3 regions of the Terrabacter sp. 2YAF2 genome follow, and region 2 is predicted to be linked to each of the others. Evidence: riboswitches for the same ligand, from Rfam matches in the RefSeq annotation. Region 2 holds a riboswitch; each other region holds the start of a gene.
The links. A riboswitch is a leader RNA that binds a small molecule or an ion and turns the genes downstream of it on or off. The one in region 2 is predicted to bind cyclic di-AMP.
Positions count from the first base shown of each region.

Region 1: another riboswitch for cyclic di-AMP. It lies ahead of AB4030_RS18305 (CHAP domain-containing protein); the one in region 2 lies ahead of AB4030_RS15790 (transglycosylase family protein).
Region 3: another riboswitch for cyclic di-AMP. It lies ahead of AB4030_RS13625 (C40 family peptidase); the one in region 2 lies ahead of AB4030_RS15790 (transglycosylase family protein).

Region 1 is NZ_JBFRFG010000020.1:4,443-11,662, forward strand. Features, by position in the region: gene AB4030_RS18275 (pirin family protein) at 1-685, shown strand, start outside; gene AB4030_RS18280 (zinc-dependent alcohol dehydrogenase family protein) at 727-1,743, shown strand; gene AB4030_RS18285 (alpha/beta fold hydrolase) at 1,941-2,618, shown strand; gene AB4030_RS18290 (iron chaperone) at 2,803-3,177, shown strand; gene AB4030_RS18295 (hypothetical protein) at 3,321-4,145, shown strand; gene AB4030_RS18300 (sortase domain-containing protein) at 4,163-4,972, shown strand; cyclic di-AMP (ydaO/yuaA leader) riboswitch at 5,247-5,433, shown strand; gene AB4030_RS18305 (CHAP domain-containing protein) at 5,537-6,304, shown strand; gene AB4030_RS18310 (alkene reductase) at 6,556-7,220, shown strand, end outside.
Region 2 is NZ_JBFRFG010000015.1:17,253-24,472, forward strand. Features, by position in the region: gene otsB (trehalose-phosphatase) at 1-150, opposite strand, end outside; gene AB4030_RS15775 (alpha,alpha-trehalose-phosphate synthase (UDP-forming)) at 147-1,661, opposite strand; gene AB4030_RS15780 (CBS domain-containing protein) at 1,817-2,248, shown strand; gene AB4030_RS15785 (protein kinase domain-containing protein) at 2,374-4,200, shown strand; cyclic di-AMP (ydaO/yuaA leader) riboswitch at 4,523-4,711, shown strand; gene AB4030_RS15790 (transglycosylase family protein) at 4,718-5,404, shown strand; tRNA gene AB4030_RS15795 (tRNA-Thr) at 5,590-5,662, shown strand; gene AB4030_RS15800 (LuxR C-terminal-related transcriptional regulator) at 5,824-7,220, opposite strand, start outside.
Region 3 is NZ_JBFRFG010000011.1:45,074-52,293, forward strand. Features, by position in the region: gene AB4030_RS13615 (carboxymuconolactone decarboxylase) at 1-218, shown strand, start outside; gene AB4030_RS13620 (DsbA family oxidoreductase) at 253-933, opposite strand; gene AB4030_RS13625 (C40 family peptidase) at 1,032-1,889, opposite strand; cyclic di-AMP (ydaO/yuaA leader) riboswitch at 1,892-2,056, opposite strand; gene AB4030_RS13630 (iron dependent repressor, metal binding and dimerization domain protein) at 2,263-2,958, opposite strand; gene AB4030_RS13635 (MFS transporter) at 2,988-4,226, opposite strand; gene AB4030_RS13640 (hypothetical protein) at 4,294-5,448, shown strand; gene pdxH (pyridoxamine 5'-phosphate oxidase) at 5,604-6,320, opposite strand; gene AB4030_RS13650 (hypothetical protein) at 6,429-6,833, shown strand; gene AB4030_RS13655 (pentapeptide repeat-containing protein) at 6,994-7,220, opposite strand, start outside.

The sequences.
Region 1 (7,220 bases), on a different contig from region 2:
TGACACCACGGGCGTGCACGCGTTCGTCCGCCCCGGCGAGCTCAACATCATGACCGCCGGGTCCGGTATCGCCCACTCGGAGTACTCGACGCCCGGGACGACGGTCCTCCACGGCGCACAGCTCTGGGTCGCGCTGCCCGACGCCGACCGGTTCACCGCCCCGGGCTTCGAGCACTACGCACCGCCGGTGTCCGAGGTCGACGGTGCCCGCGTCCTCGTCTTCCTCGGCACGCTCTTCGGCCAGACCTCGCCGGTGACGATGTTCTCCGACCTCGTCGGTGCCGAGGTGACGCTGGACGCCGGGGCCACGCTGACCTTCGAGGTCGATCCGGCGCACGAGCACGGGCTGCTCTGCGACACCGGGCTGCTCACGGTCGGCGAGGCGACGGCCAAGCCGGGCGAGATCGTCTTCCATGCCAGCGGCATCCGGCGGATCACCGTCGAGGCCGGCCCCGACGAGCCGGCGCGCTTCCTCGTCCTCGGCGGAGCGCCGTTCGGTGAGCAGATCGTCATGTGGTGGAACTTCATCGGCCGCAGCCACGACGAGGTCGTCGGCTTCCGCGAGGCGTGGCAGCAGGCGTGCGAGACGGGCGGCTCCGAGGCCTACGGCACCTTCCCGGACGCCTGGGACCACACCCTCCCCGCCCCCGGCCTGCCCAACCTGCGCCTGCGCTCCCGCGGCTGAGGGTTTGAGTCGGAGTCCCGATCGGGACAAGGATGGGCGCCATGCGCGCGACGACGATCCATGCCCCCGGCGACATCCGCCTGACCGACGTCCCCGACCCGACCATCGAGGAGCCCACCGACGCCATCGTGCGCGTCGTGGCCGGCTGCATCTGCGGCTCGGACCTCTGGCCCTACCGCGGCGCCAACCCGATCACGCCCGGCTCGACGATCGGCCACGAGGCCGTGGGCGTCGTCGAGGAGATCGGCGGCGACGTGCGCGACATCAAGAAGGGTGACTTCGTCGTCATCCCGTTCGTCCACTGCGACAACACGTGCCCGCACTGCCGCGCCGGCATGACGTCCGTCTGCGACCACCAGGGTTGGACCGAGAGCGGCCAGGCCGAGCTCGTCCGCGTCAACCAGGCGGACGGCAGCCTCGTCAAGACCGACGGCGCGCCCGACGACGCCCTCCTCCCGTCGCTGCTGACCCTCGCCGACGTCATGGCGACCGGCTGGCACGCCGCCGTCTCCTCGCGCGTGCGCCCCGGCGGCACCGCCGTCGTCATCGGTGACGGCGCCGTCGGCCTCTGTGGCGTCATCGCCGCCAAGGAGCTCGGCGCCGAGCGCATCGTCGCGATGTCGCGCCACGAGCCGCGCCAGGCGCTGGCTCGCGACTTCGGCGCGACGCACGTCATCGCCGAGCGCGACGACGCCGGGGTCGAGGCCGTCCTCGAGCTCACGGACGGGGTCGGGGCCGACTCCGTGCTCGAGTGCGTCGGGACCGACCAGTCGATGAAGACCGCCTTCCGCATCGGCCGACCCGGCTCGACCGTCGGTTTCGTCGGCGCCCCGCACGGCGTCGAGCTGCCCGTACGCCAGATGTTCGTCCGCAACGTCGGCCTCGCCGGCGGTATGGCGCCCGTCCGCACCTACCTGCCCGACCTGCTCGAGCGCGTCCTCGACGGGCGCATCGACCCCGGCAAGGTCTTCGACCTGACGCTGCCCCTCGACCAGGTGGCCGAGGGCTACCGCGCCATGGACGAGCGTCGCGCCATCAAGGTGCTCCTGCGCCCCTGAGCTGGCCCGTCAGCAAGCCCCTGAGCTAACCCCTGAGCTAACCCCTGAGCAACCCTCGACAGCCGCCTGCCGGCGACACCGATCGGGTATGCCGTGAGCGCACCCAGCCGTGGACGCGCGGTCTCCGAACCCCGCACGTGACCCACGAACCCCAGCACACGGCATACCCCATCGCACCCCGGAGGACGGAGCGGAACGTGACGCACGCGCGGCTCATCGACACGGCGGCGCCGAGCGCGCCGCGCGGCATCGCGCTCGTGCTCCACGGCGGAGCGGCGCGCCGCCGCCCGATGCGGGTGAGCCCGACCCAGCTGTCGGTCCTGCGGATGGTGCCGATCGCCAGCCGGATCGCCCGCGCCGCGAAGGGCGAGCTCGCCGTCCTGCGGCTGCTCAACTCGACGCGCGGCTGGGACGCGCACCACACTCCCGTCGACGACGTTCGCTGGGCGCTGCAGCAGGTCGCGGACCGTTTCGGACCCGACCTGCCGGTCGGACTCGTCGGGCACTCGCTCGGCGGACGCGCGGCCCTGCTCGCCGCCGGGGAGCGGCGCGTGCGCAGCGCCGTCGCGCTGAACCCGTGGGTCTACCCGACCGAGGGACGCCTCGATCTCACCGGCCGCCGGGTCCTCGTCGTCCACGGCGACCACGACCGCGTCGCCCGCCCGACGAACTCGGCCTCCGTGGCACGCGATCTCGCGCGGACCGCCGAGCGGGTCGGCTACGTCACCGTCGAGGGCGGCAAGCACGCGATGCTGCGCCGCCACGACGTCTTCGACGGGCTGGCCGCCGACTTCACCACCGCGACCCTGCTCGGGCGCCGGCGGGGTGGTGTCGTCGGCCGCGTCCTGGCCGGCGAGGAGTGGGTCGACGTCTGAGGATTTCTGAGGCTCGTCCGAGGGGCGTCTGGGGGATGTCTGGGACTGGCGAGTCACCGCACATTTCGTCGTCGTCTCACCGTTCACTCGTCTGGTGCCCTTTGCTTTTGCGGTCGTCCCATTGGCCCAATACAGTCGGATTAGACCCCTCCAAGACCGGTCCGGAACTAGGTGAGGACCAGGATTGGCCCCGAGATTTGCGTCCGTCGATGACTACATCGCCTCCTACCCCGAGGAGACGCGGACCCAGCTTGAGGGGGTTCGCTGCGCCATTCGTGAAGCGGCTCCGCACGCGGGCGAGAAGATCAGCTACGGGATGGCGACCTTCACCGTCGACGGCAAGCCGCTCGTCTACTACGCCGGCTGGAAGAACCACGTCGGGCTCTACCCCGTCCCGACGGGTGACGCGGCCTTCGAGGAGGCCATCGGCCCCTACCGACGTGCCAAGGACACCGTGCGATTCCCGATCAACCGTCCGGTGCCCCTCGAGCTGATCGCCGAGATCACCGCGTTGTGCCTCAAGCGTCGCGCTGCCGCGTCGGAGCAGTCCGACAGCTGAGCCCCGGCGCCGAAACATTTCGGTGGAACGCCAATCCAGTCAGACCTGCCGTGGCGAACCCCTGCGCGGAGACGGTCGACGACGACCCCCGTCTGAAGCAGAGCAGGAATGGACGGTTCATCTCCTCGTCAAGGAGGAAACAGATGCGCACCACCACCACTCGGATCGCCGGCGCGAGCTTCGTCGCAGCCGCAGCCCTGGCCCTCAGCGTCGGCCCTGCCTTCGCGGCCGACGGCTTCGTCAGCGCCAACCTCAAGCCCGTCGCCGGCAGTGGCGTCAACGGAAGCGGCACGGCCATGGTCGAGGTCAAGGGCAACCAGATCACCGTGACGATGGCCGCCAACGGCCTGCTCGCCGACAGCCCGCACGCCGCGCACATCCACTTCGCCGCTGCAGCCCGTCACGAGTGCCCCGGCCTGTCCGACGACAAGAACGGCGACGGCCACCTCAACACGACCGAGGGCGGCCCCGCCTACGGCGACATCGTCGTCTCGCTGACGAAGACCGGCGACACGAGCCCGAAGTCGGGTCTCGCCATCGACCGCTTCGACACCGCACCTGGCGGCAAGCTGACCTACCAGCGTGGGAGCATCGCGGTCTCGAGCGACGTCGCCCAGGCGATCTCCGCCGGAGAGTCCGTCGTCGTCATCCACGGCGTCGACTACAACAAGGACGGCAAGTACTCCGGCGACACGAAGAGCGACCTCATGCCCTCGCTCCCCACCGAGGCCACCGACCCGGCCCTGTGTGGCGCGCTGCGCGTCGCGCCCGCGGGCGGCATGCACACCGGCGGCGGCCTCGCCGCTGACGGTCTCAAGAGCGGCGGCATGAACAGCGTCGGCATGAACAGCGTCGGCATGACGAGCGGTGGCCAGAACGAGGCGCTCATGCTCGTGGGTGGCGCAGCCCTGCTCGCGGCCGCCGGGACCGGCGTCTTCGCCGCCCGTCGCGCGCGGACGCGCGCCTGAGCGACCGGGCCGGCTCGATGCCTGACCAGCCCGAGCGGCCGTCGTCGAGCGGTCGCCGCGTCACCGGCCGGATCACCAACCGGATCACCCACGGTGCCGCGGCGGCCCTCGCCGTCACCGCCGTCCTGCTCGTCGTCGGGATCGTCGCGCTCACGCTCGGTCTCCGGGGAACGCCTGGTCGGCCGCAGCCCGCAGCGGTGGGAGCGAGGAGCGCGGTGCCCACGGCATCCGCACCTCCCGCCCCCATCGACGCGGGTCCAACGGCGACCCCCGGTTCCGGTGGGCCGGGCGCGCCAGCGGCACCCCGCTCGGTGCCTGGTACGTCATCGCCCGCGAGGGGTGGGGCCAGCGGCATCGGGAACTTCCTCGAGGCCTCCGAGCCGACCGGGATCGAGATCCCGTCGATCGGCGTGCGTTCGACACACTTCGTGCCGCTCGGCATCCAGAGGGACGGGACGATCTCCGTCCCGGGAACGGCACAGGAGGTCGGGCTCTACGGCGCCGGGCCCACCCCGGGCCAGCTCGGACCCGCCGTCCTGGCCGCCCATGTCGACACGCCTTCGGGGGTGCCGGGCATCTTCTACGAGCTGAGCCGGGTCAAGGCGGGCGACGTCGTCAAGGTCTCCCGCCGCGACGGCTCGCACCTGACCTTCACGGTCGACCGGGTCGCAGCCTTCAAGAAGACGCAGTTCCCGACCGAGCTCGTCTACAAGGGCGACTTCACCCGGGCCGAGATCCGTCTCGTGACCTGCGGCGGACCGACCGACAGCCGCAACGAGTACCGCGACAACGTCGTCGTCTTCGGCCACCTCTCCACCGTCACCTGAGAGCCACGTCCTATCTGGCGGCATGCGCCGGACGGGGACGGAGCGACGTATCAGTGGGCCCTCGCCCCGTTGCCTGTTTACATGTGACCTACGTCTCATTCAGCGACGGGTAAAGCCGCGGCAAAGACCTGCAAAGAGGACATTCAAGGATCTCTCCGGCGCCGCGTCGTTACCGTGGCGTGACATTTGCCAGTCGACTCGTTTAGTCTTCCGGGAGCCCGGCCACCAGGTCGGGCTCTCGCGAGGTGGACCGCCTAGTCCTGTCACCGCCTGGCGAGGGAGATCAAACCTTGTGACAGGAGCGGAGGAACCACACGTTTCTCCGGACGTCCGACGCAACGATTTCGGATGTCCTTGGGGTGAAGACCGCACCGCCGCACGACCTGATCGTGAGGTGGAGGCAGCCCGGGCACCTTTCCGCCCGAACCCGACAGCTAACTTCGTAGGCGCGGAGAGGCATCAAGCGTGAACTCAGAGAACATCCGCGGCCGCCACCGTGCACCGGGCCGTCACAACTCCCTTTACGAACTCAGGCTCCTCGCTCGTGAGTCGGCTCAGCCGGCCATGAAGGCCGGAGCCGTCGTGGCCGCCGCCGGCGGCCTCGTCGCCGCTTTCGCCAACCCGGCCAGCGCCGACACCCTGTCGACGGTCGCCGCCCCGGCCGCCGTCGGCCCGGCCCACGCGCCTGCTGCGGCCGCACCGACCGCGCTGTCGAAGATCGGCTACGCCCCCGCGGCGCAGCAGGTCGCTGCCCAGCGTGGCGCCAAGACGGCGCCGACGGTCATCGAGGACATCCAGGTCAAGGCCGCACGTGAGGCTGCTGCCGCCCAGGCTGCGGCCGCTCGCCAGGCCGCTGCCGCCGCCCGCCAGGCCGCTGCCGCACGCGCCTCGCGCGACCTGACCCGTACGACGCTCACGACGAGCACCTCGTCGACGAAGTCGAGCAGCAACACCGCCGTCCCCGGCGCCTCGTCGGGCATGCGCTCGTCGCACAACTGGGCCACCCCGGGCCAGTGCACGTGGGGCGCGCTCAACAAGTGGTACCAGTCCGAGGGCTACTACCCCGGTGGCTGGACCGGCAACGCGATGGCGTGGGCCTCTGGCGCCCGGTCCGCGGGCTACACCGTGGGCAGCATGCCGCGGACGCGTTCGATCATCGTCATGCAGCCCGGCGTCGCCGGCTCCTCCAGCGTGGGGCACGTCGGCTGGGTCACGGCCGTCAACGGCAACCAGGTGACGATCATCGAGATGAACGCGACGGCCGGCGCCTACAACTACGACACGCGCACCGTCACCCTCAGCGGGGGCATGAGCTTCATCTACGCGCCGTGACCCACGGGGCGTGACCGCGGAGTTCTCCGCGACTGAGCCCGTACGAAGGGGAGGATGCCTCGGCATCCTCCCCTTCGGCATACCCCCGCCAACCCCTCGATAACCCCCGGCAACCCTGGACAAACGGGAATGTTCCTCCGGCTCTGCGCCTTGTCGCCCAAGTAGTTGAAACCTCCACCCGCTGCGGGTGGTTGCGGCCAACCACCACCGAACGAGTCACCCAAGAGTCACCGACAGTGAGGAGCAGGCCTGTGTCCACGGCCTTCGAGAGCATCCGCATCGGCCGCTGGGACCTCCCCCAGCGTTTCGTCATGGCACCGCTGACGCGCAACCGCGCGGGCGAGGGCCAGGCGCCGACCGAGCTCAACGCCGAGTACTACGGCCAGCGCGCCAGCGCCGGCCTTCTCATCACCGAGGGCACCCAGCCGAGCGCCGTTGGCCAGGGCTACCTCGACACCCCCGGCATCCACTCCGACGAGCAGGTCGCCGGCTGGCGCCTCGTCGCGGACGCCGTGCACGCAGGCGGGGGCCACGTCGTCGTCCAGCTCATGCACGCCGGTCGCATCGCGCACCCCGACAACAAGGGCGGCCTCGAGAGCGTCGCCCCGAGCGCCATCGCCGCGCCGGGCGAGATCGTGACCGCGAAGGGTCAGCAGGCGTATGCCGTCCCGCGCGCCCTCGAGACCGACGAGATCCCCGCGCTCGTGGCGGAGTTCGTCCACGCTGCGCGCCAGGCCGTCGCGGCCGGGCTCGACGGCGTCGAGGTTCACGCCGCCAACGGCTACCTGCCGCACCAGTTCCTCGCGCCGTCGAGCAACCAGCGCACCGACGCCTACGGCGGCTCGCCGGAGAACCGTGCGCGCCTCGTCGTCGAGATCACCAAGGCCGTGGCCGAGGCGATCGGCGCCGACCGGGT
Region 2 (7,220 bases):
CAGCGTGTCGATGGTGCCGGGGACCGGCGTCGCCTTCATCGGGTCGGCGTCGAAGGGGGCGAGCACCCCGTCGTAGTCGGTGGCCACGAGCAGGGTGGCGGCCTCGGCGGCGCGCTCGAGCGCCTCGCCGATGGGTGCGACGGCGCTCACGAGCGCGATCCGCTCGAGGTGGCCCGCGCCTCGTTCGGGGCCGGCATGAGCGGCGTCGTCACCGCGTGCGGGGTGGGCGGGTTCTGGGGCTCGGCCTGCGGGAGGTCGGGCGCCGCGGCGAGGGCCGCGAGGTAGCGGGCCGCCCATCGTTGGACGTCGTGGTCGGACACCCGGCGGCGCAGGGCCTTCATGATGCGCTGCTTGTCCTTGGCCGGGGTGTTGATGGCGCGCAGGATCGTCTGCTTGAGGCCCTCGATGTCGTGCGGGTTGCAGGCGAAGGCCTGGTGCAGCTCGTGCCAGGCACCGGTGAACTCGGAGAGGACGAGCGCGCCACCGAGGTCGTGGCGGCACGTGACGTACTCCTTGGCCACGAGGTTCATGCCGTCGCGCAGCGGCGTGACGAGCATGACGTCGGCGGCCTGGAAGAGCGCGGCCATCTCCTCACGGGGGTAGGAGTGGTGCAGGTAGTGCACGGCCGGCGCCCCGATCTTGCCAAGCTCGCCGTTGATGCGACCGACGGTCTGCTCGATCTCGCCGCGCAGGATCCGGTAGGCGTCGACGCGCTCGCGGCTGGGGGTGGCGACCTGCACGAGGGTGACCTCGGGCGGACCGATGCGTCGCTCGGAGAGGAGCTCCTCGTAGGCCTTGAGTCGGTGCCGGATGCCCTTGGTGTAGTCGAGGCGGTCGACGCCGAGCATGAGGACCTCGGGGTCGCCGAGGCTCTGGCGGATCTCACGGGCCCGCGCCATGACATCGGGCCGCTTCGCGAGCTCCTCGAGACCGCGGAAGTCCACCGAGATCGGGATGGCGGCGGCGCGGACCTGGCGGTTAGCGCCCTCGACGGTGACGCGGTCGCGCTTCGTCCGCGCACCGAGCAGCTGTCGGCAGGCGCGGACGAAGTTGCGGGCGTCGGCCTGGCGCTGGAAGCCGAGGAAGTCGGCGCCGAGCAGACCGTCGAGCAGCTGGGCGCGCCACGGCAGCTGCGCGAAGAGCTCGACGGGCGGGAAGGGGATGTGGTTGAACCACCCGATCCGCACGTCGGGCCTGAGCTTGCGCAGCAAGGTCGGCACGAGCTGCAGCTGGTAGTCCTGCACCCAGACGGTCGCACCCTCGGCGGCGACCTCGGCCACAGCCTCGGCGAAGCGCTGGTTGACAGTCTGGTAGCTCGACCACCATTCGCGATGGAAGGTCGCCGGCACGATGACGTCGTGGTAGATCGGCCAGAGGGTGTCGTTCGAGAAGCCCTCGTAGTAGTCGCGCACCTCGGCTGTCGACAGCGCGACCGGGTGCAGGTGGATGCCGTCCTCGTCGAAGGGCTCCGGGGCGTCGCCGGCGTCCCCGGCCCAGCCGACCCAGGCGCCGGGCTGGGCCCGCATCACCGACTCCATGGCCGTGACGAGGCCGCCCGGGCTGCGCCGCCACTCGACCTCACCGTCGTCGGTGATCACCTTGTCGACGGGCAGCCGGTTCGCGGCGATGACGAGGTCGTAGGTCGGCCGAGAGTTCGGCACGGAATCAACTCCTGCGGCTGGACGGAGGGACGGGTCTCACTCTAACGAGGGAAGAGTGGCGCCCGGTGCGGTCCCGTTCTAGGGTCGGAGACAAGGCATCTCTGGTGGCTCGGATGGACCGCCAGCGGGCACCGCGCCGAGGCGAAGGAGTCGTCGTGAAGGTTTCTGACGTGCTGCGCAGCAAGGGCAGCGAGGTCATCACCATCAAGCCCGACGAGACGATCTCCGGCCTGCTCGCGCTCCTGGCCGAGCACCGTATCGGGGCGGTCGTGGTGAGCACCGACGGGTCGAGCGTCGAGGGCATCGTGAGCGAGCGCGACATCGTGCGTCACCTCCACAGCACCGGCACGAGCGTGCTCGAGGCTCCGGTGTCGCAGATCATGACGAGCGATGTCACCACGGGGTCGGCCGACGACAACATCGCCGACCTGGCAGGCACGATGACCGAGCTGCGGGTGCGCCACGTGCCGATCGTCGACCGCGACGGCAAGCTGGCGGCCATCGTCAGCATCGGCGACATCGTCAAGCACCGGCTGTCCGAGCTGCAGTCCGAGCGCGACCAGCTGCGCGACTACATCACCCACTGAACGGACGGCTCGACGGCCGCACCGACCCAACCGGTCGAACCGGGTGAATCGGACTCATCGGGACACTCCGCGGCACGAGGCGGCAACGTTCCGGCGGCGGCCCGCTCGTCGCATACCGTAGGGGCATGACTGCGTACGACCGGACCGAGCGGGTGCCCACCCCTCGGCCCGGCGCGCGCACCGGTCCCCGCACCGGCGGACCCGCGGGGACGCGGTCCGGAGGCCCCGGTTTCGAGCAGCGGCTCGGCCCCTACCGCCTCATCGAGGAGATCGGCGAGGGGGGCATGGGGGTCGTGCACCTCGCCCTCGACCCGCGTGGTCGCGCCGTCGCGATCAAGGTGCTGCGCGCCCACGTCGCCCATGACGCCGACGCGCGCCAGCGGCTCTCCCGCGAGGTCGACACCCTCTCGCGCATCCGCGACGCCCGCGTCGCGAGCGTCATCGACGCCGACGTCATGGCCCCGCGGCCCTACATCGTGACCCGCTACGTCCCCGGCCCGGCGCTCGACGAGGTCGTCGAGGAGCGCGGCCCCCTGGCACCGGCCGACCTGCTGCGCCTCGCCCGGGGCATCGCCGAGGCGATCCGCTCGATCCACGCGTGCGGTGTCGTCCACCGTGACATCAAGCCGGGCAACGTCCTCATCGAGGACGGCGAACCCGTGCTCATCGACTTCGGCATCGCCCACCTGCAGGACGACGTGCGCCACACCGTCGGCGGGCTGGTCATGGGAACACCGGGCTACCTCTCGCCCGAGCTCGTCGAGGGCGCCGCGATCACCGACGCCACCGACTGGTGGGGCTGGGCCGCCACGATCACGTATGCCGCGTCGGGACGACCGCCCTTCGGCCGCGCCCGGATGGACGCCGTCCTCACCCGCGTCCGGGCCGGCGACGTCGACCTCGACGGGGTCGACCCGCGCCTCGTGCCCCTCCTTCGCGCGTCGCTCTCACCGGACCCGAGGTTGCGTCCGCACGCCGACGAGGTGATCGCCGCCCTCGAGCTCTACGCCGCAGGACGGGCCGCGACGGTCCCGACGCCGAGCGGCGGCCTCTGGGACGACGGCCGGTCGGGCGGCCCGGGTGGCTCGGGTGCGGTCCCGGGCGACACCCAGGTCGTCCAGGGCGGCAGCACGGCGGTCATGCCGCCCCTCCCGCCCCCGGCCGGGCCGCCCGTCGCGCTCCCGACGGCGCACCGCGGGGCCGACACGGCGGCGCGGTGGGCCCCGCCCCCGACCGGCCCGCGTGCCCCGGCACCCGACCTCACGGCATACGACCACGGGGACGTCGATGACGGCCCGGGGGGCGGCTACTGGCCCGAGGAGGAGTGGGACGAGGAGGAGCCCGCCCCGCGCGAGGGCGACCCGCGCATCGGCCTGCCGATGCGCACCGGGCTGCTGGCCGCGGTCAGCGCCGCGTGGATCGGTGCCCTCATGGCGTGGCCGGGCATCGCGCTCGTCGCGCTCGTGGCCCTGTCCGCGCTCGCCCGCGCCACCGACCGCTCCGTCACCGCCCTGGTGCTGCGGCGCTACGACTTCGGGCGGCGGCGCAGCGACGTGCCGTTCGCCGTCGTCTCGAGTCCGTGGCACCTCGTCGTCGGCACCATCGCGACCGTGGTGGGGCTGCTGCTGCCCGTCGCCGTGGCGCTGGCCGGTGTGTTCGCCACCGCCCTGCTCCTCGCCGGCACGCAAGGCACGGAGCTCGGCCCCGGCGCACCGATCACCCTCGCCGTCGGCGGCGTCCTGGGCCTGCTCATGCTGTGGTGGGGTCCAGGTGGCGCCTCGCTGCGGCGTGGGTCGCGCTCGATGGTGCGACGCCTCGTGCCCGTCGGCCTGGCGTCTCAGATCGTGGGAGGGCTCTTCGTCGTCCTGGGTCTCGTCGCTGCGCTGGTGGCGTTGCGACACGGCGCGAGCCTCACGTGGAAACCCTTCTCCGGCAGTCCCTTCGGGCCGTGACGACCGGAACGCTGCGAGCCTGAGGCGTTCCGGAGCTGCCTGTGGGGCCCGCCAGGAACCTCTGTGCCACTCCTGTGTCCCCGTAGCGCACCAGGTTCGGCAGCGGCTCCGAAAAAGATCACGGAAGTGTCTCGGCTTGGGTTGTGCGAGGTGACAACGTCACGTACCGTCAGTGCTCGGCGGAACCCGGCCTCGGCCGGAACGGGAACTTCACCACTTGGTTCCCGGCTCGCTTCGTCGCGTCCGGCTCCACACGTACGCTCCCACAACTTCACATGGACACCCATCAAATCCGTTCCCTGAGCGCGCCGAGCCTCGCCAGCCAGGGATGTAGCCCACACCCGTGGGCCGGGCGAGGACGGGGGACCCAGTGTGGCCAGTGAGTGCATGTGTGTCGAAGCACGTGTCAATGAGGACGAGAACTGGCCTGGGGGTGAAGTCGCTTCTGCGACAGGGCACCTGACGCCCCAACCCGACAGCTAACCCCGCAGGCGCGCGTCAGGAAGGAATCACCACCATGCAGTACCTGTCCAAGCATGCTGCTGCCAAGAAGATCTCGGTCAAGCAGCGCATCGCGGGAGTCGGCATTGCCGGAGCGGCCACCATCATCGGCGGCCTGGCCACGGCCGGATCGGCCAAGGCATCCTCGGTCTGGGACGCCGTCGCCGCGTGTGAGTCCAGCGGCAACTGGGCCATCAACACGGGCAACGGCTTCTACGGAGGCCTCCAGTTCACGCCGAGCACGTGGAGCGGCTTCGGCGGCACGGCCTACGCCCCGCGCGCCGACCTCGCCACGCGGGACCAGCAGATCGCGATCGCCCAGCGCGTCCTCGCCACCCAGGGCCCCGGCGCCTGGCCGGTGTGCTCGGTCCGCGCCGGTCTGACGCGTGCCAACGGCGGCGCGACGTCGAGCCAGATCGCGGTCTCGCGTTCCACCACGCGCGCGCCGCTGACGACGACGAAGAAGGTCACGACGTCGACCGTCAAGAAGTCGGTCAGCAAGAAGAAGACGTACGCCGCCGCGCCGGTCGCGAGGAACACGGCCAAGGGCGCCCAGATCACCGTGCACAGCGGTGACACCCTCGGCAAGCTCGCCCAGCGCTACCACGTGGCCGGTGGCTGGCAGGCCCTCTGGAAGGCGAACGGAGCGCGCGTCACCAACCCGAACCTGATCTTCGTGGGTCAGACGCTGCGTCTTCCGTGAGTTTTTGATACAACTGAGCCGGACGGCCCCGCGCCACCAACCCCTGGGTTGCGCGGGGCCGTTCTCTCGTTCCCGGACGGCGAGCCCGTCGCAGGCGCGAAGCGCGTCCGAGGCCCGTCGGTTTGCATGTATGCCGCTGGGCTCGGTTACGCTTTCGCCCGTCCGCGGCGCTCGCGCCCGGGCGTGCTGGCGTGGCGCAATTGGTAGCGCACCTGTCTTGTAAACAGGCGGTTAGGGGTTCGAGTCCCCTCGCCAGCTCCGTGCTCAGATCGAGCAACAGGGCCCCTACCTGCGGTTTCGCGGGCATGGAGGTGGCTTGGGGCTGATCTCGGAGTTGCCCTCTGCGAGTCGGTGTCCATCAGCACCTCGAAACCGAGTCTGTCGCGGGAGACGGCAGATGGGGCGGTGACGTCGCGTCCTTAGTAGAGCCCCAACTCTGTCGCCCGGCGGATGGCGGCGCGGCGGCTGTTGACGCCGAGCTTCTGGTAGATGTGCGCTACGTGCGTCTTGGTGGTGTGCAGCGAGATGAACTCGGCCTCGGCGATCTCGGCGTTGGTGAGGGTGGTTGCGAGGTACTGCAGGATCACGCGTTCGCGGTCGGTGAGGCGCGCACTCGACCCGAGACCGTGGTTCTCGCGCGGCCTCGAAAGGCGCGAGAGCACCTGAGTGAGTGCAGCGTGGTGGCCGGTCCCGTGCCGCAGGTGGGCCCGGAGCAAGTCCACCATCCGGTTGCCCCCGGCGATGAACGGCCCGTAGAGCTGGTCGGGTTCAGCCGCGGCCAGCGCGTGTTCGAGTGAGGCGTGGGCGTCGGCCTGACCCAGCATCGCCCGGGCTTCTGCCTCGATGCAGCGCGACAGGCAGGTGATGTGCACCAACGTGGTGCTGATGGGCACCCGGTCCAGTTCCGCCAGCGCCGCCGCAGGATCCCCCGCGAGCAGCAGGACCTTGGCCCGGTGGGCTTGGGCGAGTCCGTACTCGGGCCCCGCCAGGGCGGACGAGGCGAGCGCGGCTGCCTCGCGCGGCTTGCCCTCGGCGATGAGGGCCAGTCCCTCCAGCCCGTCGAGCATCGACGGCCACCATGGTGGTACCGTCCCGGACCCGGACATCGCCCTGATGGCGGTGATGCTGGCTCGAGCCGCTCTGGCGTCACCAAGCGCCAGGCATGTCGTGACGTGGAAGTTCAGCGTGAGCCCGCGCAGCTCCCTGTCGAAGGGCAGCACCATCGACAGGCTTCGCTCGAGCTGTGACCGGGCTTGGGTCAGGTCACCCCTCCAGTAGTCGAGCCAGCCGAGGTAGGCGACGGCCGGTGCCAGCGTCACGAGGCCGGCCCAGCCTCGTTCGGAGGCCCGCTCCAGCACGTCGACGGCGACGTCGTGGACCTCGGTGAGCCGGCCTTCGGCAATCGCAGGAATGCACGACTCCGCCAGAGCGGTCAGTTCAAGGGCGACCAGCCCGTGGTCGTGCGCGGTCGCGGCCGAGGCCCGCAGCATGTGAAGAGCGAGCTCGAGGTGGCTCTGCAGACGGGCTTCGCCCATGCCGACTACAACCTGCAGGGATGCCGTGATCGTAGGGTCGGGGACACGCTCTGCCCGCGCCAGCTGCTCGAGCAGGGCCTCACCCGTCTCGACGGCGACCCCGAGCCCCTTGTCGTAGCCGGTCAGCACGAGCTCGACGACGGCGGTGCGTTCATCGAGGCGCGCGCTGGCCTCGTCCCGCACAGTGGAGGCCACCTCGTGGGCCGCGGCGACCTCGGCGCGCGCGGCGTCGAACCGCCCTCGACGCACAAGCACCAGCGCCCTGGCCAGGTGTGCGTCGC
Region 3 (7,220 bases), on a different contig from region 2:
GTTCGTACGTGCTCAACATCGCGGCGGCCGCCGACACCGAGCTGACGCTGGAGGACGCCCAGAGCGTGCTCGTTGCCGTGGCGCCCATCATCGGCGGCCCCAAGGCCATGTCAGCCGGCGAGAAGATCACCACGACCCTCGGCCTGATGATCGCCACCGCGGTCCAGGCGGAGCTCGAGGCGGAGGCGCAGGCCGGAGGCGCCGCAGACGACACCTGACCGTGGTCCGGCGGCCCCGGCGGCCCGGCGAAGGTCAGACGGTCTGGGTGGCCACCCCGCGCAGGAGCGCGAGGTAGTCCTCGACCGGATGTGCCCCCGACACCGCGGCATACCCGTTGGCGACGACGAACGGTGTCGCCGTGACTCCCATGGACCGCGCCTGCTCCTCGTCGGCCCGCACGTGCTCGGCATACGTCTCGGAGGCGAGGACCGCGGAGACGCGACGCTCGTCGAGTCCGCACTCGGCCGCAAGGCGCTGCAGGACCTCGTGGTCGTCGATGGCGAGGCCCTCGGTGAAGTGGGCCGCGTGGAAGCGCTCGACCGCGGCCGACCGCAGGGCCGGCCCACCCATCTCCCCGGCGAGGGCGCACAGCCGGTGGGCGTCGAAGGTGTTGGCGCGCACCGCGCGGTCCCAGTCGAAGACGAGGTCGTCAGCCTGGGCCACCTCGCTGGCCTTGGCGTTGAGGAGCCGACCGGCGCCCGCGTCACCGTGCTGCATCGACAGGTGCTCGTCCACGGGCACCTGGCCGCCCACCGGCACGTCGGGGTGCAGCTCGAAGGAGCGCAGGCGCACGCTGACGTCGTGCGGTCGCTCGAAGGCTGCGACGGCAGCCTCGACGCGGCGCTTGGCGATCCAGGAGTACGGGCAGGTCAGGTCGCCCCAGAGGTCGAGCTCGATGAGGGTCGTGGACTCGGCAGCAGGCTGGTCGGTCATCGACTCAGTCAACCACGGGCGCCTGCCGGGCCGGGAGATGCGTGATGCCCCCACCGACGTCGGTGGGGGCATCACGTATGCGGCGTGAGAGGTGTCGCTCAGAAGCGGCCGTAGCCCGAGGGCGTGGTCCAGATCGAGTGGTTGCCGACCGTCGTGCCGGAACGCTGGGCGTCGATCAGGCGGCCCGGGCTGACGTAGATGCCCACGTGGTAGGCAGGCGTACCGAAGAACACCAGGTCGCCGGGGCTGGGGCTGCTGACCCGCGTGGCCGCCGACTGCTGGGCCGAGGCCGTGCGCGGGATCGAGATGCCGGCCTGGCGGTAGACGTACGAGGTGAAGCCCGAGCAGTCGAAGCCGGAGGGGGTGGTGCCGCCGTAGACGTAGGGCACACCGAAGAGCGACTGCGCGATGCCGACGATGCCGCTGGCACTCGGGGCAGGTGCCGGGGCGGGGGCCGCAGCCGGAGCGGCGTTGAGCGCGGGGCGCTGGGCCGAGGTGGAGCGCGAGGCGCGCTGCGTGGCGGCCTGACGAGCAGCGGCGGCCTGCGCGGCGGCGGCCTGGTCGGCTGCAGCCTGCTTCGCGGCCTGGGCTGCGGCCAGCTCATCGGCGGCCTTCTGCTGGGCGGCACGCTCGGTCTTGACCTGGATGTCCTCGATCACGAGGGGCTTGACCTGGGCCTGCTTGAGGGCGGGCGCGGCGTAGCCGATCGAGGACAGGGCGTTGCCGGCAGCCGGGGTGCCGACCTGCGGGCCCACTGCGGCGGGCGCGGTGACGCTGCTCGTGCCGTCGGCGGCGTTCGCCGTGCCGGCGAACGAGGCGACGAGGCCACCCGTGGCCGCCACGATCGCGGCGCCCTTCACGGCGGGCTGAGCAGACTCCTTGGCGATCGTCTTGAGCTCTGCGATCGCGTTGAATCGACCGGGGGCGCGATGGCGCCCGGGAACGTTCTGAGCCACGGTTGACCTCTCGACGCCTGCGAGGTGAGCTGTCGGGTTCGGGCTGGAGGTACTGCCCGGCCTTCGCTCGGACCAGGTTCGGTCCACGGAGGGCTTCACCCCAAGGGCGTCTCTCGACGCCCGGAGAAAGTGGTTCCCCCGCTCCTGCCATGCGGTTCGTGCCGAGCCACGTGGTCGATGGCAGGACTAGGCGGTTCGACCCGGGGCACTCGCTCGACGGGGAGAGCAAGTTCGCCCACCGTACCCAAGTCAGTGGGCCTTGTCACCCCGATGCCACGCGGAAGTAAAGGATTTTCAAACACCCGGCCAAGATGTGGCATAACCACACATATCGACCGTGCAATGCCGGGCAAACCCTGACGACTCCCGTTGGTCAGACGGACTGGCAGAAGACGTGGACGGCGACCGTGTAGGGCAGGGAGACGCCCGTGGACGGCTCGCTGCCCTCCCGGACGGCGACGACACGGGCACCGTCGCGCACGACCGCGACCCGGGCGCCGGGCATCACCCCCGCGCTCGTCAGCAGCGCCAGCGCCTCGGGGTCGACCTGCACGGGCTCGCCGATGCGCCGGATCGTCACGACCGCGGGGGCGTCGCCCACCGCCGCGGCCAAGGTGACCAGGCCGGTGAGAAAGTCCGCGTCCTGGCGCACGCCCAGCTCGTCGAGCCCCGGGATGGGGTTGCCGTAGGGCGACTCGAGGCCCTCGCCGATGAGGCCGAGGATCTTGCGCTCGACCTTCTCGGACATGACGTGCTCCCACCGGCAGGCCTCGTCGTGGGCGTACTCCCACTCGAGGCCGATGACGTCGACGAGCAGGCGCTCGGCCAGCCGGTGCTTGCGCATGACACGGGTGGCGAGCAGCCGTCCGTGGTCGGACAGCTCGAGGTGACGGTCGCCCGAGACGGCGACGAGCCCGTCGCGCTCCATGCGGGCCACCGTCTGCGACACGGTGGGGCCCGAGTGGCCGAGACGCTCCGCGATGCGCGCGCGCAGGGGCACGATGCCCTCCTCCTCGAGCTCGAAGATGGTGCGCAGGTACATCTCGGTGGTGTCGATCAGGTCCGTCACGGTCATACCTTCTCAGAGTCGGGGAGCGCTCACGGACCGCTCGTCGCCGGGTCACGATCGCGAACCCGGGTCGGGTCGTGCCGTGGCACCCAGAGGCGCAGCCAGCCGGCCCCGACGACGGCACCCGCACCGAGCACCACGGCGGAGGCACCGAGGGACATGATGGCGCTCAGCCCTGACAACGCCAGCGGGCCCGCGGCCCTTCCCAGGTCGGCGCAGAGGCGCCAGCCGCCGAGGAACTGGGCTCGCCCGTCCGCGGGGGACGCGTCCGCCCCGAGGGTCATGATGAGGCCTGCCCCGAGACCGTTGCCGATGCCGAGCACGGTGGCGGCGGCCGTCACGGCCACGAGGCTCGTCGCCAGCGGCATCAGGGCCATCCCCAGACCGAGCACGAGCATGCTCGGCACGGCAGCGGCCACCCGACCGTGGCGGTCCATGAGCCACCCCGACGGATAGAAGAGCGCCATGTCGATGGCGCCGGCCACGCCGAAGACGAGTGACGTCTGCGCCGGGGAGAAACCGACCGACTCGGCCCACAGCGGGACGAGGGCCTCGCGGATGGCACGCGCGCCGGCCACGCACATGGCTCCGGTGCCCAGCGTCAGCAGGACGTGCCGGTGCTGCAGGAGCACCGACGCCACGCTGCGCGGGGGCCCGCCGCCGGTGAGTAGATGCGCCGACCCGGTGATGTCGGGCGCGAGGAGGACGAGGACGAAGGCGGCGATGCTCGCGACGCCGCCCACGGCATACGCGGACTCCGTGCCCCAGGCGGCGATGACGAGCGAGCCGATGAAGGGTCCGACGAAGTAGCCGATGCGGTGCACCCCGCCGAGGGTCGACAGCGCCCGCGCCCGCATCGCGACCGGGACGGCCTCGGTGAGGTAGGCCTGCCGGGCCAGCCCGAAGAGGGAGCCCGCGAGGCCGATGACGAGGACGCCGACGAAGAGCATGACGAGGCCGCCCGCGAGCGCCGAGACGAGCATGCCGGCCGCCTCGATCACGGCGGCGACGAGCAGCGCGCGGCGCTCACCGATGCGCGCGGCGAGCGCGCCCGAGGGCAAGTCGCCGTGCAGCTGACCCACGCCCATCATCGCGACGAGGAGGGCGGCAACCCCGACCGAGGCGCCGAGCTCGCGCGCCGACACGGCGATGATCGGCGACACCGCCCCCGCGCCCGTCGACCCGAGGAGGGTGGGGCCGTATGCCGACAGCGCGATCGCGCGCAGGCCGCCGGGCTCCTGCACGCCGTCCCCGCGAATCTCGGTCACGCCACAGGACCCTAACGATTGGGTTTCTCCGGTGGCCCGCCCGACCTGCCGACGAAAACATGGGCGGGTGGCGGCGGGCGAGGTGGCGAGTGGAGCGAGCGCGGTGACGCGCTCGCTGTCGATCACGCTCGTCATGCTCGGGTCGGTCGCCCTGTCGCTGGCGGCCGCACTCGGGGCTCCCATGGTGACGGCCGTCATCGGGCTCATCCTCTTCGGGGTCCTGCACAACCTCCTCGAGGTCCGCTACGTCGTCGGGCGCTTCGGGGGGCTCCTGAGCCGTCCCTTCCTCGACCTGCTGGTCGCACTGGTCACGGGCATCGTGGTCTGCCGCCTCCTCGTCGGCGTCGTCGGACGGCCGGCGGTGCTCGCGGAGATCGTTCTCGGCTACGCCGTCCTCCTCGCCGCCGCCCGCCACGTGCTGGTCGGCCGCCGTCTGGTGGCGGCGTGCGTGGTCATCGGTGTCGCGGTTGCTGCGTCGCTGACCTTCCCGGACCACCACGTCGTCGTGCTGGCCCACCTCCACCACGTCGTGCCGCTCTTCTTCCTCTGGGAGTGGTCCCGCCGGATCACCTCGCGCCGGGGACGCCGGGCGTTCCGGGCGGTGCAGGTGCTCTGGGTCGTCGCGATCCCGGCCCTCATCCTGACCGGGCTGATCGACGGGTGGCTGACCGCAGACCCCGGCATGGTGCGCAGCGTCGTCGGCGACGGTGATTCCGTCCTGGCGGCCAGCGCACTGCCCGGCACCGCCTCGACCGTCCTGGGCCTGCGGCTGCTCACCGTCTCCGCCTTCTTGCAGACCATGAGTTACGTCGTCTGGGTGGCCCTCATGCCGCGGGTGGCTCCCGACGCGACGGCTGCCTTCGAGGCGCGCCTGCCGTGGGCGACGGGCCCGCGGGTCTGGGCCGCCGGCTTCGTCGCAGCCGCGGTCTTCGCGGTGCTCTTCGGCCTCTACTTCGCCCAGGGCTGGACGGTGTATGCCGCCCTCTCGAGCTACGCGGCATACCTCGAGCTGCCGGTACTGCTCGCGATGCTCGTCGGGGGCGCGAGCCTGTCCGCGCCCCATCCGGCCGAGGACGAGGGTGAGACAGCCTCGGAGTCGGGCGTGCTGCCCTTCTCGTCCGCCCCGCACCGCGGTCGCGCCGGATCCCGAGGTGGGCGCCTGTCGATCCGGCCTGCGAACAAAGGTCTTGCAGCCTCGTTCGGACCCGACGTACGGTCGTGACATCGAAACCGAAGGGAGGTGATCCGAGAAGTGATTTCTTCCGGAGCGTGTGAGGTGGCCACGCGATAGCCGCGTCCCCATCCACACCCAGGGATGAAGCAGGGCAGTCCGACTCGTCGGGCTGCCCTGTTCCGTCTCCGGGGTGTGGGCGGGACTCAGGGCTGGAGCCGGAGCCTCGTCCACGACCCGGCGTCGGCGAGGTCGCCGTCACCCGTGCGGCGGAAGACGATGCGATCGTGGAGCCGGTTGCGCCGCCCGGCCCAGAACTCGACCTCGTCGCACACGATGCGCCACCCGCCCCAGAAGTCGGGCACCGGGACGTCGTGGTCGCCGCCGGTGTCGGGGAAGCGCTCGAGGACCTCCTGCCACCGGCGCTCCAGCTCGTGCCGGTCGGCGGCGGGACGCGACTGGTCCGAGGCCCAGGCGGAGAGCCTCGAGCCATAGGGCCGGGAGTCGAAGTACGCCTCGACCTCGTCGCGGCCGATGAGCTCGGCGGTGCCGCGGAAGCGGATCGCGCGGTAGAGGGCCGGCCAGGTGAGCGCTGCCGCGACCCGCGGGTTGGCTTGCAGGTGCTGGCTCTTGGCCGAGTCCAGGTTGGTGACGAAACCGGGCCCACGCGGGTCGAGGAAGCGCATCAGGACGGTACGCACGTCCGGTGTCCCGGTCGCGTCGACGGTGGCGACCGAGAGGGCCGCGGGCTCGGGCACGTCGTCGCGGTCCGCGGCCGCCGTGACGGCGGCATCGACCCAGGACCGGACCTGCAGGTAGGGCGAGGCCGCGACATCGGACTCGACGAGACCGTCGCCGGAGTAGTCGACACGACGTACGGCAGCGACGGCCCCGGGGGCGGAGTCGCGAGAAGAGCTGTCCATGACCCCAGACTAGGGTTGGCCCGAGAAGGTCCGCGCGGACGTCAGGCCACGGCGCGCGCGGTCCCGGCGACAGTCCCGGTCCGCCCGGGGCGGTGAGGAGTCATCACCATGGCAGGCAAGGGCAAGCTCGTCACCCAGGGCGTCAAGCTCGGCATCAAGTACGGCCCCCAGATCTGGGTGGCCACCCAGGCGCTGCGCGAGCCCGCCAAGGAGGCTGCCAACAAGGCGATCTCGAGCGAACGCGCCCGTCGCCAGGCGATGGATCACGCGAGGTCGCTCGCCGACGGCAGCATCCTCAAGGTCTACAAGGGCGACGCCGCCCACTGGGTCGTCTTCAGCGGCGACGAGGCGGTCGGCGTGCACCCGGCGACCGACATGCTGGTCACCACCCTCGTCGAGCGCGCCGACCTGACGAAGCGGATCCGGCCGGACGACAAGGTCAGGGCGACCGCCAGGGCCAAGGACGCCGCCGCCGCGGCCCTGCGTCGGGCCAAGCCCAACCAGATCAACTGACGCGGCGGGCCTACGACACTGCTGCGCCCCACGCAGCACTGACGTAGCCGCCGGACCGCGCCGCCCACCAGGTGACCATGCCCGCTCGCTACGTCACGTTGCACCCCATGCAGCAGTGACGTGGAGGCCGGGGGCCCAGCGTGCTCCCGCCGGCCCGTGCTCAGTCGGCGACGGCGATGCCGAGCTCGGCGGCGAGGGCGTCGGCCAGGTCGATGACCTGCGCGCGGCTCATCGTGGCGCCTCGCAGCGCCGCCAGGCCCACCGGCGACCGCAGCGTGGCTCCGGACAGGTCGAGGGCGGCATACCTCCCTCGCCCGAAGGTCGGCGACACCAGCGTGCAGCCCTCGAAGGACAGCCCGTCGACCGTCGCCTCCTGGAGGTCGAGCT